3 regions of the Pseudomonas sp. R5-89-07 genome follow, and region 2 is predicted to be linked to each of the others. Evidence: riboswitches for the same ligand, from Rfam matches in the RefSeq annotation. Region 2 holds a riboswitch; each other region holds the start of a gene.

Region 1 (3,270 bases), 1.5 Mb from region 2:
CACCCGCGAGCTGATCGTGATGCGCGCCCAGGACGTGAGCGAACAAAACCTGCAAACCGGTGACCTGTTGTTCTTTGCCACCGGTGGCGGTTCGCAGGTCAGCCACGCGGGCATCTACGTGGGCGAAGGCCGTTTTGTGCACGCTCCGCAGACCGGCGGTACGGTGAAGCTGGATACCCTGTCAAAGGCGTATTGGCAGAATGCCTACCTGAGCGCCAAGCGGGTGTTGCCGGCAAACCTGGCGCGAAATCCCTGAACAAAACACCAAACCAAATGTGGGAGGGGGCTTGCCCCCGATGGCGGTGTATCAGTCACTATCTCCAGTGGCCGACACACTGCTATCGGGGGCAAGCCCCCTCCCACATTGCTTTGTGGTGTGCATGAGAGGGTCTACTTGGCAGCAGACACCCGCCACACCTTATTCCCCACATCATCAGCCACCAGCAAAGCGCCTTGCTGATCGATCACCACGCCCACCGGCCGGCCCATGGCGTTCTCATCCTTGTCGAGGAACCCGGTCAGCACATCCACAGGCAGACCTTTAGGCTGTCCACCCTCGAACGGCACGAAGATCACTTTGTAGCCACTGTGCGGCTTGCGATTCCACGAACCATGCTGACCGATGAACGCGCCGTTGCTGAACTGCGCCGGGAGTTTGTTGCCCTGGGCGAATGTCAGCCCCAGTGAGGCGGTATGAGGGCCCACCGCATAATCCGGCGCAATGGCCTTGGCGACCAGCTCCGCGTTCTGCGGGTTGACGCGCACATCCACATGTTGCCCGTAGTAGCTGAAAGGCCAGCCGTAGAATGCGCCATCCTTGACCGAGGTGATGTAGTCCGGCACCAGGTCGCTGCCAATTTCATCGCGCTCGTTTACCGCCGTCCACAATTTGCCGCTCTGCGGTTCCCACGCCATGCCATTGGGGTTGCGCAGGCCAGAGGCGAAAATACGATGCTGGCCCGTGGCGCGGTCGACTTCCCAGATCGCCGCCCGGCCTTCTTCGGCTTTAAGGCCGTTCTCGCCGACGTTGCTGTTGGAGCCGACGCTGACATACAGCTTGCTGCCATCGCGGCTGGCGATCACGTTTTTGGTCCAGTGATGGTTGAGGCTGCCACCTGGTAAATCGACGACCTTGGTGCCTGCCACCTTGATCGCGGTTTCGCCAGGCTGGTAAGGGAAGCGCAGCAGCTTGTCCGAATCCGCCACGTACAGGTCGTTGCCGACCAGGGCCATGCCGAACGGCGAGTTGAGGTTTTCCAGGAACACCGTGCGCGTTTCGGCGACGCCGTCGTGGTCGGCGTCGCGCAGCAGGGTGATGCGGTTCGGGCTCGGCACACCGGCCCCCGCGCGGCCCATGACCTTCTCCATCACCCAGCCGCGCACGCCCTTGCTGTCATCCGGCTTGGGCGGTGCGTTGGTCTCGGCCACCAGGATATCGCCGTTGGGCAATACATAGAGCCAGCGCGGATGGTCCAGACCCTCGGCGAACGCAGCCACTTGGGTGCCGCCAGCGGCCGTTGGCCTGGCGCCGTCCGGCCAGCCGACCGCCGGTGCGATATTCACGGTGGGGATCAGCGTCTTGTTCGGTTCCGGCAGCGTGGGCGAGGGCCCGGTGCCGTCGACCACCTGCAGGGTCGAGCTTTCTCCGCAGGCGGCGAGCGTGCCGGCCAGCATGATCAGTAGGGCGAGTCTGGTTTTGTGCATGGTGTTCTCCTGAATACCTGTAAGGGTAGAGAAGCACATCACCTTGATGGTTCAAGTACAGGGCCAGCTTTAATTGACGCTCCACCCCCAACCCACTAACCTTCGCGGCTTGTTCCAGGTGCTCTGTGGCGTATGCGTCAACAGAGTGAAACAGGGAAGCCGGTGAGTGAGCGCACTTGTACACAGTGCCGCCGCAATTCCGGCGCTGCCCCCGCAACGGTAAATGAGTCAAGACGCTGCCTTCTGCCACTGTATCCACACGATATGGGAAGGCGCAGCGCCGGCCTTAGCGCCACTCATGAGCCCGGAGACCGGCCTGAAACATTCAACAGCATCACGGTGGGCGATGCTTGGCTGTCTGTTTTTCTTTTTTCCTGCCCGCCGTTTTTGTCCAGCCCCAACGGAGAGCTGCCATGACCGATACCCCCGACCGCGACGAGCGCCACCTGGCGCGCATGCTGCGCAAAAAAGCCGTGATTGACGAACGCATCGCCAATTCGCCCAATGAGTGCGGTTTGCTGCTGGTGCTGACCGGCAATGGCAAGGGCAAAAGCAGCTCGGCCTTCGGCATGTTGGCCAGGGCCATGGGGCATGGCATGCAGTGCGGCGTGGTGCAGTTCATCAAGGGCCGCCACAGTACGGGGGAAGAGTTGTTTTTCCGACGTTTCCCCGAGCAGGTTCGCTTCCACGTGATGGGCGAAGGCTTCACCTGGGAAACCCAGGATCGCCAGCGCGATATCGCCGCCGCCGAAGCGGCCTGGGCGGTATCCCGGGCGATGCTCAATGACCCTGCCATTGGCCTGGTGGTGCTGGACGAATTGAACATCGCCCTCAAGCACGGCTACCTCGATCTGGACCAGGTGCTCAGTGACCTGCAAGCGCGGCCGCCGATGCAGCACGTGGTGGTCACCGGCCGTGGCGCCAAGCCCGAGCTGATCGAAATGGGCGATACCGTCACTGAAATGGGCATGCTCAAGCACGCGTTCCAGGCCGGTATCAAGGCTCAGAAAGGCGTCGAACTTTGAATCAGCCCCGTCATTGCCCGGCCGTATTGATCGCCGCACCGGCGTCCGGCCAGGGCAAAACCACCGTCACCGCCGCGTTGGCGCGCCTGCACCGTAACCTGGGGCGCAAGGTGCGCGTATTCAAATGCGGGCCGGACTTCCTCGACCCGATGATTCACGAACGCGCCAGCGGTGCGCCGGTGTATCAATTGGACATGTGGATGGTCGGCGAGCAGGAAAGTCGACGTTTGTTGTGGGAAGCGGCGGGGGAGGCCGACCTGATTCTGATCGAGGGCGTGATGGGCCTGTTCGACGGCACGCCGTCCAGCGCCGACCTGGCGCGCCACTTCGGTGTGCCGGTGCTGGGGGTGATCGACGGCACGGCCATGGCGCAAACCTTTGGCGCGCTCGCGCTGGGGCTGGCGCGCTACCAGCCGGACTTGCCATTCGCCGGCGTGCTCGCCAACCGTGTCGGTACCTTGCGCCACGCGCAGTTGCTCGAAGGCAGCCTGACCGAAGGCTTGCGCTGGTACGGCGCGCTTTCGCGTGAAACCGGCATCGA
Region 2 (3,270 bases):
TTATGTCGCCAAAGCCTATCGGCCCGCGGCTTTCGAGGAAAAAATCAATCTCGCCATTGCCGGTCAGGTCGAGTACTACCCATGACTCGTCCTTTTGCGGGTCGTAGCCCACGCCCACCTCGCCTGCGCGCCCAGTGAACTGGTTGATGAATATCAGCGAGCGGATGTCATGTTTGCGCAGCAACGGGGAAATATCGATTTTGTCCTGGCCACTGACAAAATCCATCAGTTGGTCCGGGGCGTATAACGTCGCGTCAGCGGCATCGTCATATACGAACGTATCGCTGCCCGCGCCACCTCGCATGTGGTCCGCACCGGCGCCGCCTTTGAGGCGGTTGTCGGCGTCATTTCCGATCAGTACGTCATGGCCTGAACCACCGATGGCATTTTCCAGGGTGACGCCGTTGGCGATGGAAACGTTGCCCTTCAGCCCTCCGACGTCGGAAAAGGATCCGGCGCGCAGGTTGATCACCTGGTTTTGATGATATCCGGAGAAGTCCAACGTATCGTTGCCGCCACCATCCCAGACGCAGAATACGGCGCCGTCGCGAGACGAATTCAAGGACAGATCGTCTCGCTGGGTATTGGAATTGAACCCGTAGGTGGTGTCGGTGTTACGGGTCTGGTGGTTGGCGCCATAGACCCGCTGAGACCAGGCGATATCGGCCATCAATGGCGAGGAGGCATATTGCCCCTTGAAGTCCTGATGAGTATGGCTCTCGTCAAAATAGCTCATGACCGAATAAGCCCGACTGTCTTGTGCATAAGTGGCATGCTCGGGGTAGGTGACAGGCCCACGAGTCGTATCATAATCACCTGTATGTGCGGCCCCCAGGGTGTGCCCGATCTCGTGAGTGAGCGTGTGCCGACCGAAGCCGTTGACCGTCGGCACGCGGTTATCCGCATAGCTAGGGTTTACACGTACCCGCCCTTGACGATGTGAGAACAGCCCATCCGCGACTGCCGGCGTCTTGTCATTGACAAACCGTAACCGGCCTTCGGACTCAACGGCCTCCTCTTCGAAAGTGACCCTCGCAACATCCGCCCAAGCCTGCATTGAGCGGCGTGCCTGGTCTTTTTGTGTTTCATTGAACTTGCTTTCATTTCTTGCGATTTCATTAAACGTATAAGAGAGCCGCACCTTGTGATCGCCATTATGGTCCTCCAACCGGCGCCCCCGACGATCAATCTGGCGAGCCATATCGGCCAGCGACCAAGAGGGCTTGTGAAAGCTTGCGCGGGCATGGGGATCGTCGACACGCAGGGTTTCGTCCAAATGTGCCGGGGCGTTGACGCCTGGCGATTGTTGCTGGGAACCGGACACTGTTTGCAATTGATTAACAGGGTCATAAACATGACTCGAATTAAAAGCGGCGCGAGATACATTGGCCATTAACAAACCCTTATAAACTGAATGACACTTCAATGTTCAAGAGCCCAGCTTCCAACACCAAACCATTAAAATAAAGCGCGGCAGCTGCACAAACCAATTGAAGATATTACCCACTGACTGCTCATGCCCAATCAACTCAACATGCGCCCCCGGCTTAATTGACGCCCGGTCTCGCCCGTGTTTTCCTATGCATCTTGTTTCGGGTGCCCTTCACAGGGTGAAACGGGAAACCGGTGACGCATGCCTTGGTTGATCAAGGGCATGCACAGTCCGGTGCTGCCCCCGCAACGGTAAGCGAGCGAAGCGTCAAATCCACTGTGCCAGTGCATGGGAAGGAGACGCTTGACAGGCCAGGCGCCCCTCGCGAGCCCGGAGACCGGCCCGAAAAATTCAGATAACAAACCCGCGGTGGGCGGGCGCTGTTTAGAACCCTGCGGGCTTGGCTCGCGGGGTTTTCATGCGCTCGTTCCACGCAAGACACCTGAAAGGGACGCGCCATGTCGATCATCAGCAGCACCTCGCCCGCAACCAGCAGCACCGCCACCCTGAGCCAACGCCTGACCGCCGCCATCGGCGCGTCGATCCTGGGCGCGTGCCTGGTATATTTCGCCGGGTTTTCGCATATCGAGGCCGTGCACAACGCCGCCCACGATACGCGCCACAGCGCCGCGTTCCCGTGCCACTGAGGGCTGGCGAGATGATCAAGCGTATTGCGCAAACTGCGGGTTTCACCGGCTTGCTGGCCGCCCTGCTGCTGACCCTGTTGCAAAGTTTTTGGGTCGCCCCGCTGATCCTGCAGGCGGAAACCTTTGAAAGCGCCCCGGCTGCGGCCGAAGTGGCCCATGAGCACGGCGCCGGGGCCGGCGCCCATACCCATGACGCCGAGGCCTGGCAGCCGGCGGACGGTTGGCAGCGCGTGCTGTCGACCACTGGCGGCAACCTGGTGGTTGCCGTCGGCTTTGCCTTGATGCTGGCCGGCCTCTACACCCTGCGCGCGCCGACTCGCACGGCCCAGGGCCTGCTTTGGGGATTGGCGGGCTACGCGACATTCGTGCTGGCGCCGACCCTGGGCCTGCCACCGGAACTGCCCGGCACCGCCGCTGCCGATCTGGCACAGCGCCAAGTCTGGTGGATCGGTACTGCGGCCTCCACCGCCGCAGGGATCGCACTGCTGGTATTTGGTCGCAGCGGGCTGCTCAAGGTACTCGGCGTGGCGATCCTGGCCGTGCCTCATGTTATCGGTGCGCCACAACCGCACGTGCATTCGATGCTGGCCCCGCAAGCCCTGGACGCGCAATTCAAGGTTGCATCGCAATTGACCAATGCCGCCTTCTGGCTGGCCCTTGGCCTGATCAGCGCCTGGCTGTTCCGTCGCCATCATGACGATCAAGCCCCGGCATGATTCTGGTGGTCGGCCTGGGTTGTCGGCGTGGGTGCGATGTTCAAGCGCTGCTGGCGCTGTTCGACAGCGCCCTGGCCGAAGGTGGCCTCGAGCGCGAACGGGTTGACGCCCTGGCCAGTATCGACCTGAAGCAGGCCGAACCGGGCCTGCTCGCCCTGGCCCAGTTGCTGAACCTGCCGTTGCAGTGTCTCAGCGCTCAACAGCTGGCAGTGTACGAGGACCGGCTCAGTCACAAGTCAGCACTCGCCTTCGCCCATACTGGCTGCCAAGGTGTCGCCGAAAGTGCCGCCCTGGCCCTGGCTGAACACCTGGCCCACGCCCCTGCCCGCCTGCTGATCACCCGCAAACAATCCGCCCAGGCCACCTTTGCGCTGGCCTGCGCCGGCTGAACTTCCGATAATCGGCCCTTTCGATCATGAATGCGGTTCATGCTCGCCCGTTTTGAACAGGAACTCCCATGACCGTCTACTTCATC
Region 3 (3,270 bases), 1.2 Mb from region 2:
GCTGGCGGGCAACAAACGCGAGTGCGCGGTGCCGAGTATCAAGCGTGCGGCATGGGGGATCACCAGCCCGACAAACCCGATAGAGCCGACAATCGACACCATCACCGCCGTCACCACCGCCGCGCAGCCCACCAGGACAAACTGCACGCGCCGCACCGGGATGCCGAGGGAGGCCGCCGAATCGGTGCCGAAGGTAAACGCATCCAGTGCACGCCGATGCCACAAACACACCACCAGCCCCGCGAGCGCCACCGGCACCGCCAGCCACACCGATGGCCAACGCACGCCGCTGAGGTTGCCCAACAGCCAGAACATGATGCCGCGCGCCTGTTCGGAGCTGGCGGATTTGGTGATCAGGAACGCGGTGAGCGCATTGAACAGCTGCGAGCCGGCGATGCCGGCGAGGATGATCTGCCCGGTGCCGCTGGACGAGCCGCTGGCCCGCGCCAACAGAATCACCAGCGCGAACGCGGCCATGGCACCGACGAATGCGCCGGCCGACAACGAAATCAAACCGCCGCCCACGCCGATCAACGCAATCAGCACCGCACCGGTCGAAGCGCCGGCGCTGATGCCCAGCAGGTAAGGGTCGGCCAACGGGTTGCGCAGCAATGATTGCAGGATCACCCCACAGGTCGCCAGGCCCGCACCACAGGCGCCGGCGACCAGGGCGCGGGTCAGGCGGTAGTTCCACACCACGCCTTCATCGATGGGGTCGAGTGCGTAGCCGGCCGCCCAGAGTTTGTTGGCGAGCACCTGCAGCACCACCTGCGGCGAGATGGCGGTTTCGCCGATGGCCACACCGGCAAGCAGGGCGACCAACAGCAGCGTGAGGGCGAGCAGGGTCCGTATCATTGCGGCAGGTCGTAGCCGTCGATGGCGGCAGACAGTTGTTCAAGGCCATCGAAGGTGCGCAGGCTGGCCTGCAGCGCCAGGGCATCGAGGATGATGATGCGGTTGTGCTTTACCGCGTCCATGTTGCGGGTCACCGGATCGCTGCGCAGGAAGGCCAGTTTCTTTTCATGGTCGTCGGCGGGATAGCGGCGGCGGTCCATGCGCGCGATCACCAGAAAGGTGGGGTTGGCCTTGGCGATGGTTTCCCAGCCGACGGCAGGCCATTCTTCATCGGACTGCACCACGTTGCGCAGACCGAGGGTTTGCAGCATGAGTTCGGGAACGCCTTTGTGGCCCGCCACGTACGGGTCGCTGGCCATTTCTGCGCTGGAAAACCACACCAGTGCGCTGGCCTGCTTCAAACCTTTGCGCTGCGCGGTGGCAATGGATGTGGCCAGGCGCGCCTTGAGTTGGTCGGTAAGCTGCTGGCCGCGAGCTTGCACGTCGAAGATCTCGGCCAGTTGGCTGAGGCTCTTGTAGATAGTCTCGATACGGAACGCTTCCAGTCGCGTGCCGTCGGCGCCCACCCGATTGTCCTTGGCTTCGCAGTCCGAAGGTAGCAGGTAAGTGGGGATGTTCAGCTCGTGAAACTGTTCGCGGGTGCCCACTACGCCTTGGGGGCCGACCACCCATTCCAGCTCGGCGGCCACCAGTTGCGGGCGCTTGGCGATCACCGCTTCGAAGCTCGGTTCGTTATTGGCCAGGCGCTCGACGTTGTCGTTCTGCGCCTTGTACTGCGGCAAAACATCGTTGAACCACAGCGAGGTGCCGACCACTTTATCGCCTACGCCCAACGCATACAGCATCTCGGTGGCGGCCTGGCCAATGGTCACGCTGCGCGCTGGCGCTTGCTGAAACGTGATGGGGTTGCCGCAGTTTTCCAGCGTCAGCGGGAAGTGGGTAGGCGCCGCTTGGGCCAGGGCACAGCAACCCAGGCCGATGATCAGGGCCGTAATGCGTGGCAGCATGGGGCAATCTCCGTTTGAACCGTAGGTGAAGCAGGGGAGGTACGGTACGGAAAAACACCCACGAGCGCTGCCGGCCGGGCAGGGCAAGGATGGCCTTCCCGGACACCCCGCCGGTTAGTCAGTCACTGGGCCGGCAGGTCTCCTGACTGATGCGTCGTCGCCATGCTCCGGCCTTCCCGGACAATGTCCAGTGGCAGTGGGGAGCAGGCTCGGCACCTACAGTTGCGGGGGCAGTTTCGATTGACGTCGCGGGCGGCGTTTCGAATTCCCTATTAGTCCCGTGGGGGAACCGGCGGCGCTATGGTAGTTGATTCGGCCCTTGAGAGGGAGGTCGAAGTGACACCGGTCACAGGCGGATATCCCCAGGCTCGCGGATCAGCGCTTCGATGCGCGTTCCCGTGGCGCGCTCTTCGTTGCTGAAGCCGTCGTAGTCGGCGAGGTTGCCGAAGTGGATGCCGGTCAACTGTTCGATCTGGATCACGCTGCGCTGGTAGGTCCTGAGCGGGCCGAACACCAGGTCCAGTTGGCCCAGTTCGCGGCTCTGGTCGATCATGTAGGCGCTGGCCGAGGGTTTGCCGTCGTCGCTGAGGTAGGCCACGACTTTCCAGAACGCCTTGGGGATTTTCACGCCACGGTACAGGCGGTCGTCGTCGGCGAACACCGGGCCGGTAAATACGCTGGCGCGGGCTTTCCAGCGCTGGTTGTTGTCGAGAATGTAGTCTTCCAGTTCCAGCCAGGTCTTCTGGTTGAAGCCGCTCATCTGCGGCGAGCAGTTGGTGAAGTGGAACGTGTCGCCATTGGCGGTGTTCGCGTCGTCGCCCCAGTTGGGGTCCTGGCGCCGCACCAGGTGGCCACGGTCGAGGCCATTGCCGGCGTAAAGGTCTTCGCCCACCTGGGCGTCGATGGGCAGGCGACCATCGTAGGCCCAAGTGTCGTTGCTGCGCACGATATCCACGTGTTTTGCGCCGTCGATGTTGACGCCGACACACAGGGCCAGCCGTCGGGAGCGCGACATGCTGATGGAAAAGTGCGTGTAGTCCAGGCGCCCGGGCTGGGCGTCGCTTGCCTGGGCCGGGTCCAGCGTGGGCCAGGGCACCCCGAAGCTGCCGAGAAAATCCTCGGCGTAGCCGCGGCGGTCTTGCAGGTCCTTGGCTGCGGTGACGCGTGGCGCCGTGGCCCTGGCTTCCAGCAGGGAGCGCGTGGGCGTGATCAAGGGCCGAAGGTCAGCCAGCCTTGGGCGGTAGGCCAGGTCGATTTTGACGTTGCGTGTGGGCATTGGGTATTCCTCATGGGTATCGGATAAACACGACTGCAACATGATTTCATGACAATTTGGCCCAGGCGGCAGACTCGGGTCTATCCTGAACTCGTTAACCGGCCGTTCACCACACGCCAAAAAGGAGCCAGC

The links. Region 2 has a riboswitch for cobalamin ahead of C4J94_RS12430 (CbtB-domain containing protein). Riboswitches for the same ligand answer to the same signal wherever they lie in the genome.
Region 1: another riboswitch for cobalamin. It lies ahead of cobO (cob(I)yrinic acid a,c-diamide adenosyltransferase); the one in region 2 lies ahead of C4J94_RS12430 (CbtB-domain containing protein).
Region 3: another riboswitch for cobalamin. It lies ahead of C4J94_RS18025 (ABC transporter substrate-binding protein); the one in region 2 lies ahead of C4J94_RS12430 (CbtB-domain containing protein).

The regions. Positions count from the first base shown of each region.
Region 1 is NZ_CP027727.1:4,257,035-4,260,304, reverse strand. Features, by position in the region: gene C4J94_RS19380 (C40 family peptidase) at 1-256, shown strand, start outside; gene C4J94_RS19375 (sorbosone dehydrogenase family protein) at 391-1,704, opposite strand; cobalamin riboswitch at 1,804-2,039, shown strand; gene cobO (cob(I)yrinic acid a,c-diamide adenosyltransferase) at 2,118-2,729, shown strand; gene C4J94_RS19365 (cobyrinate a,c-diamide synthase) at 2,726-3,270, shown strand, end outside.
Region 2 is NZ_CP027727.1:2,726,904-2,730,173, reverse strand. Features, by position in the region: gene C4J94_RS12435 (M10 family metallopeptidase C-terminal domain-containing protein) at 1-1,393, opposite strand, end outside; cobalamin riboswitch at 1,578-1,793, shown strand; gene C4J94_RS12430 (CbtB-domain containing protein) at 1,891-2,079, shown strand; gene C4J94_RS12425 (CbtA family protein) at 2,091-2,795, shown strand; gene C4J94_RS12420 (cobalamin biosynthesis protein) at 2,792-3,184, shown strand; gene cobM (precorrin-4 C(11)-methyltransferase) at 3,253-3,270, shown strand, end outside.
Region 3 is NZ_CP027727.1:3,944,422-3,947,691, reverse strand. Features, by position in the region: gene C4J94_RS18030 (iron ABC transporter permease) at 1-855, opposite strand, end outside; gene C4J94_RS18025 (ABC transporter substrate-binding protein) at 852-1,862, opposite strand; cobalamin riboswitch at 1,977-2,171, opposite strand; gene C4J94_RS18020 (DNA/RNA non-specific endonuclease) at 2,209-3,138, opposite strand.